DNA from 3 places in the Pseudomonas sp. P9_2 genome. Region 1 is predicted to be linked to each of the others. Evidence: riboswitches for the same ligand, from Rfam matches in the RefSeq annotation. Region 1 holds a riboswitch; each other region holds the start of a gene.
The links. Region 1 has a riboswitch for cobalamin ahead of QMK52_RS19885 (CbtB domain-containing protein). Riboswitches for the same ligand answer to the same signal wherever they lie in the genome.
Positions count from the first base shown of each region.

Region 2: it holds a riboswitch for cobalamin, as region 1 does, so the genes downstream of both, QMK52_RS16550 (ABC transporter substrate-binding protein) here and QMK52_RS19885 (CbtB domain-containing protein) in region 1, are expected to answer to the same signal.
Region 3: it holds a riboswitch for cobalamin, as region 1 does, so the genes downstream of both, cobO (cob(I)yrinic acid a,c-diamide adenosyltransferase) here and QMK52_RS19885 (CbtB domain-containing protein) in region 1, are expected to answer to the same signal.

Region 1 is NZ_CP125376.1:4,452,102-4,454,418, forward strand. It holds gene QMK52_RS19875 (cobalamin biosynthesis protein) at 1-391, opposite strand, end outside; gene QMK52_RS19880 (CbtA family protein) at 388-1,092, opposite strand; gene QMK52_RS19885 (CbtB domain-containing protein) at 1,104-1,292, opposite strand; cobalamin riboswitch at 1,389-1,593, opposite strand; gene QMK52_RS19890 (hypothetical protein) at 1,710-2,279, opposite strand.
Region 2 is NZ_CP125376.1:3,698,738-3,701,054, reverse strand. It holds gene QMK52_RS16555 (DNA/RNA non-specific endonuclease) at 1-521, shown strand, start outside; cobalamin riboswitch at 544-738, shown strand; gene QMK52_RS16550 (ABC transporter substrate-binding protein) at 853-1,863, shown strand; gene QMK52_RS16545 (FecCD family ABC transporter permease) at 1,860-2,317, shown strand, end outside.
Region 3 is NZ_CP125376.1:3,416,712-3,419,028, reverse strand. It holds gene QMK52_RS15325 (cobyrinate a,c-diamide synthase) at 1-704, opposite strand, end outside; gene cobO (cob(I)yrinic acid a,c-diamide adenosyltransferase) at 701-1,312, opposite strand; cobalamin riboswitch at 1,391-1,637, opposite strand; gene QMK52_RS15315 (PQQ-dependent sugar dehydrogenase) at 1,737-2,317, shown strand, end outside.

The DNA.
Region 1 (2,317 bases):
AACCGGCGCAGGCCAATGCAATGGTGGCCTGGATGGTTTTCTTGCGGGTGATGAGCAGGCGGGCGGGGCCGTGGGCGAGTTGCTCAGCCAGGGCCAATGCGGCGCTTTCGGCGACGCCGTAACAGCCGGTATGGCTAAATGCTACGGCTGATTTGTGGCTCAGCCGATGTTCAAAGCCGGCCAGTTGTTCGGCGCTGAAACACTGCAAGGGCAGGCTCAACAATTGGGCCAGGGCCACCAACCCCGGCTCAGCCTGTTTGCGATCAATGCTCGCCAGCGCGGTAATGCGTTGGCGTTCAATGCCGCCTTCGGCGAGGGCGCTATCAAGGAGTTCCAGCAGGGTTCGGACATCACAACCCCGCTGGCAACCCAGGCCGACGACGAGGGTCATGCCGAGTAGTGTTCGTCGCGGTTACGGCGGAACAGCCAGGCACTGATCAGACCAAGGGCCAGCCAGAACGCCACATTGGTCAACTGCGATGCGATCTTGAACTGGGCTTCGAGGGCCTCCGGGGCCAGCATGGAGTGGACTTCCGGCTGTGGGGCGCCAATCACGTGGGGTACGGCGACGATCGCCACGCCCAGCACTTTGAGCAACCAGCCGCGACCGAACACCAGCAAAGCAATGCCGGCAGCGGTAGACGCGGCAGTGCCGATCCACCAGATCTGCCGTTGCGCCAGATCAGCGGCGGCGGTGCCCGGCAGTTCAGGCGGCAGGCCCAAGGTCGGCGCAAGTACGAATGTCGCGTAACCGGCCAGGCCCCACAGTAGCCCTTGAGCTGTACGGGTTGGTGCGCGCAGGGTGTACAGGCCGGCCAGCATCAGCGCAAACCCGACCGCAACGACCAGGTTGCCACCGGTGGTCGACAGCACGCGCTGCCAGCCATTTTCCGGCTCCCAGGCTTCGGCGTCGTGGGTGTGGGCAGCGGCGCCAGCAGCATGTTCATGGGTGACTTCGGCAACAGCTGGAGCCTTTTCAAAGGTCTCCGCCTGCAAAATCAACGGCGCGACCCACAAGCTTTGCAGCAGGGTCAGCAGCAGGGCGGCCAACAGGCCGGTGAACCCTGCAGTTTGGGCAATACGCTTGATCATGTCGGCAGGTCTCAGTGGCACGGGAACGCGGCGCTATGGCGGGTATCGTGGGCCGCGTTGTGCACGGCTTCGATATGGGAGAAACCGGCGAAATACACCAGGCACGCGCCAAGGATTGACGCACCGATGGCGGCGGTCAGGCGTTGGCTCAAGGTGGCAGTGCTGCTGGCGGAGGGCGAAGTGCTGCTGATGATCGACATGGCGCGTCCCTTTCAGGTGTCAGGGTGAAACGAGCGCATGAAAACCCCGCGAGCCAGGCTCGCAGGGTTCTGAACAGCGCCCGCCCACCGCGGGTTTGTTATCTGATTTTTTCGGGCCGGTCTCCGGGCTTGCGAGGGGACTTTTGAACGTCCTGAAAGCGTCGCCTTCCCATGCATTTGCACAGTGGCTGTGACACTTCGCTCGCTTACCGTTGCGGGGGCAGCACCGGACTCGTCGACGCATCGACTCACCGGTTTCCCGTTTCACCCTGTGAAGGGCACCCGAAACAAGATGTGTAGGAGAGCATGACGCAGTGATGTACGTCAAATTGATGCGTCTTGACGAACACCCCTTGCCTGTCGAAGCCTTGCGATCAAGTGTCAAACATCGCCGACTGTGTAACTTGACCAGATTAATTAGTTGGGTCTATAACGCAGCAAAACGGTATGGTGCTGCCCCATGAAAGTGGGCTTTGTTAGCATGTGATTGATGTTTGCAATATCGAATCTTCCATCTTCTGCGCCGGGCCTGCCATTGTCACCAATACCGATATCTAGCTCACGAAGTGCCCGAGGGTTTTGCAGGAGTATCTTGGCATACAAGGTTGCCTCGGCGGAAAAAGTTCTGGTGCTTGGCACCTGACCTGCCGCTTCTTTCAATTCGTTAACGTTTACAAAACGGTCATTTTCGCCTGCGGCGTACTCACGAAAGTGCTGCTTTATCTTATTCATCACAGCGTCCTGTTGGTAATGGACTACCTTAGGGCGGGCGCTGGTGGGCTGTTCCACAAGGCTGCTCAAAAGCGGCTCTGATCGTTTGAATCGCGGCAGATTACTATGATTGTTCAGTGCGGCCGGAGGGCTGGCCAGGGAACTCTGCGGCGCACGCTCAACAGCGTCAGTACTGACTCGCGGTTTGTTATTGATTGCACCTGTATCGTTAAAAAGAGCGAAGGGAGTGGGCGCGTTAGAAGTCGATATCAGCATGATTCATTCCTGAAGCCAATGGATTAAAATTCGCCACA
Region 2 (2,317 bases), 750 kb from region 1:
ATGGCCTGGACCGCGGCCACCTGGTACGGCGCCAGGACCCCAACTGGGGCGACGAGGCGAACACCGCCAACTTCGACACCTTTCACTTCACCAACTGCTCGCCCCAGATGAGCGGCTTCAACCAGAAGACCTGGCTGGAACTCGAAGACTACATTCTCGACAACACCCAGCGCTGGAAAGCCCGCGCCACGGTATTTACCGGGCCAGTGTTCGCCGATGACGACCGACTTTACCGTGGCGTAAAAATCCCCAGGGCGTTCTGGAAAGTAGTGGCCTACCTCAGCGACGATGGCAAACCGTCCGCCAGCGCCTACATGATTGACCAAAGCCGCGAGCTGGGCCAACTCGACCTGGTATTCGGCCCGCTTCGCACCTACCAGCGCAGTGTGATTGCGATCGAACAACTGACCGGCATCCGCTTCGCCAACCTGGCCGACTACGACGGGTTCAGCAACGAAGAGCGCGCCACAGGCACCCGGATCGAAGCGCTGATCCGCGGGCCGCAAGATATTCGACTCTGATTCGCGCCTACAGGGTGTGATCGCTTACCATATCGCCGCCGGTTCCCGTATGGGACTAACAGGGAATTCGAAACGCCGCACGCGACGTGAACCGAAACTGCCCCCGCAACTGTAGATGCCGAGCCTGCTCCCCACTGCCACTGGACCGCGTCCGGGAAGGCGGGAGCAAGGCGACGACGCATCAGTCAGGAGACCTGCCGGCCCAGCTAATTCACTAACCGGCGGGGTGTCCGGGAAGGACATCCTGGCCCTGCCCATCAGCAGCGTCCATGGGCGTATTTCCGAGCCGTACCTCCCCTGCTGCACCTACGGTTCACAAGGAGATCGCCTCATGCTGCCACGCGTTACCGCCCTGATCGCAGGCTTGGGTATGTGTGCCCTGGCGCAAGCCGCGCCCACTCAGTACCCGTTGACCGTGCAAAACTGCGGCAGCACCCTGACCTTCCAGCACGCCCCCGCCCGCAGCGTGACCATCGGCCAGGCTGCCACCGAGATGCTCTACGCCCTGGGCGTGGGCGACAAGGTGGTCGGCACTTCGCTGTGGTTCAACAACGTGGCGGCGCAGTACAAGGCCCAGGACGACCGCATCGAGCGCCTGGCCAACAACGAGCCAAGCTTCGAAGCCGTACTCGCCAAGCGCCCGCAACTGGTGGCCGCCGAGCTGGAATGGGTGGTGGGCCCCCAAGGCGTGGTCGGCACCCGTGAGCAGTTTCATGAACTGAAGATCCCCACCTACCTGTTGCCGTCCGACTGCGAAGGCAAGGACAACCTGGTGGGCGCCGATGGCACCCGGTTGGAGCCCTTTCGCATCGAGACGATCTACCAGAGCCTCCAGCAACTGGCACAGATATTCGACGTACAGGATCGCGGCCAACAACTGGCCGACGAACTCAAGGCGCGCCTGGCCAAATCCGTCGCTACGGCGCAGGGCAAAGGCTTGAAGCAGGCCAGCGCACTGGTGTGGTTCTCCAGCGCCGAAATGGCCAGCGACCCTTACGTAGCCGGCCATAAGGGCGTGCCGCAATTCATGCTGCAAACCCTAGGCCTGCGTAACGTCGTGCAGTCCGATGAAGAGTGGCCCGCCGTGGGCTGGGAAACCATCGCCAAGGCCAACCCCACCTTCCTGGTGATCGCTCGCATGGACCGCCGCCGCTACCCGGCCGACGACCATGAAAAGAAACTCGCCTTCCTGCGCAGCGACCCCGTGACCCGCAACATGGACGCGGTCAAGAACAACCGTATCATCATCCTCGACGCCCTGGCGTTGCAGGCGAGCCTGCGCACCTTCGAAGGCCTTGAACAACTGGCCGCCGCCATCGACGGCTACGACCTGGGCCAATGATGCGCAGCCTACTCGCCCTGGCGTTGCTGCTGCTCGCCCTGCTCGCTGGCGTCGCCATCGGTGAAACCGCCATCGAACCGCAGGTGGTGCTGCAGGTGCTCGCCAATAAACTCTGGGGCGCGGGCTTCGTGCTGGACCCCATCGACGAAGGCGTGGTGTGGAACTATCGGCTCACCCGGGCCCTGGTGGCCGCAGCCTGCGGCGCAGGGTTGGCAACGTGCGGCGTGATCCTGCAATCGCTGCTGCGTAACCCGCTGGCCGATCCGTACCTGCTGGGCATCAGCGCCGGCGCGTCAACCGGCGCGGTACTCGTTGCCTTGATTGGCGTGGGCGGTGGCCTGGTGTCGTTATCGGCCGGCGCGTTTGTGGGGGCGATGGCGGCGTTTGCGCTGGTGACGCTGCTGGCGCGGGCCAGCGGTTCGTCCAGCGGTACCGGGCAGATCATCCTCGCAGG
Region 3 (2,317 bases), 1.0 Mb from region 1:
AACGGTTCAGCCTTGATCACTTCGGGCGCGGCAAAGGTCACGGGCGGCGGCAGGGCCACTTCGCAGCTACTGCCCAATGCCTGGGCAGCAGCATCCAGGCGTACATCGAGGTCATTGAGTTCGCTGGCTTGCACCAGGCCCAGGTGGCGGCTCGGCAGTTCGATACCGGTCTCGCGGGATAACGCGCCGTACCAACGCAAGCCCTCGGTGAGGCTGCCTTCGAGCAACTGGGCATGGCGCAAGGTGCCGACACGGTTGGCCAGCACGCCGGCGAACGGCAGGTCGGGCTGATAGCGCGCCAGGCCCAGGGCCAGGGCACCAAAGGTCTGGGCCATGGCAGTCCCGTCGATCACCCCCAGCACTGGCACGCCGAAGTGCCGCGCCAGGTCGGCGCTGGAGGGGGTGCCGTCGAACAGCCCCATCACGCCTTCGATCAGGATCAAGTCGGCCTCCCCGGCCGCTTCCCACAGCAGACGACGACTTTCCTGCTCGCCCACCATCCACATGTCCAATTGATACACCGGCGCACCGCTGGCACGCTCGTGGATCATCGGGTCGAGAAAGTCCGGCCCGCATTTGAACACGCGCACCTTGCGCCCCAGGTTGCGATGCAAACGGGCCAGCGCAGCGGTGACCGTGGTTTTGCCTTGGCCGGACGCCGGAGCGGCGATCAAGACGGCTGGGCATTGGCGGGGCTGATTCAAAGTTCAACGCCCTTCTGTGCCTTGATACCGGCCTGGAACGCGTGCTTGAGCATGCCCATTTCGGTGACGGTGTCGCCCATTTCGATCAATTCAGGCTTGGCACCACGGCCAGTGACCACCACATGCTGCATCGGCGGGCGGGCTTGCAGGTCGCTTAGCACCTGGTCCAGGTCGAGGTAGCCGTGCTTGAGAGCGATGTTCAGTTCATCCAGCACCACCAGGCCAATGGAAGGGTCATTGAGCATTGCCCGCGACACCGCCCAGGCTGCTTCGGCGGCGGCGATATCGCGTTGACGATCCTGGGTTTCCCAGGTGAAGCCTTCGCCCATGACGTGGAAGCGAACTTGCTCGGGGAAGCGCCGGAAGAACAGCTCTTCGCCTGTGCTGTTGCGGCCCTTGATGAACTGCACCACACCGCACTGCATGCCGTGGCCCATGGCGCGGGCCAACATGCCGAAGGCCGAACTGCTCTTGCCTTTGCCGTTGCCGGTCAATACCAGCAACAAGCCGCACTCATTCGGCGAATTGGCGATGCGCTCGTCGATCACGGCTTTTTTGCGCAACATGCGCGCCAGGTGGCGTTCGTCGCGGTCGGGGGAATCGGTCATGGCAGCTCTCCGTTGGGGCTGGACAAAAACGGCGGGCAGGAAAAAGAAAAAACAGACAGCCAAGCATCGCCCACCGTGATGCTGTTGAATGTTCAAGGCCGGTCTCCGGACTCATGAGTGGCGCGTCTTGTCGAAGCAGCCGAGGGCGCGCCTTCCCATATCGCGGGCGATACAGTGGCAAACAGCACCGTCTTGACTCATTTACCGTTGCGGGGGCAGCGCCGGAATCGCGGCAGCACTGTGTACAAGTGCGCTCGCTCACCGGCTTCCCTGTTTCACCCTGTCGACGCGCACGCCACAGAGCACCTGGAACAAGCCGCGAAGGTTAGTGGGTTGGGGGTGGAGCGTCAATTAAAGCTGGCCTTGTACTTGAACCATCCGTACAGCGTGCTTCTCTACCCTTACAGGTATCAAGGAGAAAACCATGCCTAAAACCCGACTGGCCTTACTGATCATGCTCACCGGCAGCCTCGCCGCCTGCGGCGAAAGCTCCACCTTGCAAGTCTCCGATGGCACCGGGCCCTCGCCCAAACTGCCGGAGCCGAACAAGACGCTGATTCCCACCGTCAACATCGCCCCGGCGATCGGTTGGCCTGAAGGCGCCAAGCCAACGGCTGCCGCCGGCACCCAAGTGGCCGCATTCGCCGAGGGCCTGGAGCATCCACGCTGGCTCTACGTACTGCCCAACGGCGACGTGTTGGTGGCCGAGACCAATGCGCCACCCAAGCCAGACGACACCAAAGGCGTGCGGGGTTGGGTGATGGAAAAAGTCATGGGCCGCGCCGGTGCCGGTGTGCCGAGCCCGAACCGCATTACGTTGTTGCGCGATGCCGATCATGACGGCGTGGCCGAAACGCGTACGGTATTTCTGCAAAATCTGAATTCGCCGTTTGGCATGACACTGGTGGGCAACGACCTGTACGTGGCGGACTCGGACAAGTTGCTGCGTTTTCCTTATCAGCCAGGTGAAACCGCAATCACATCCCCAGGCACAACAGTCGTGGA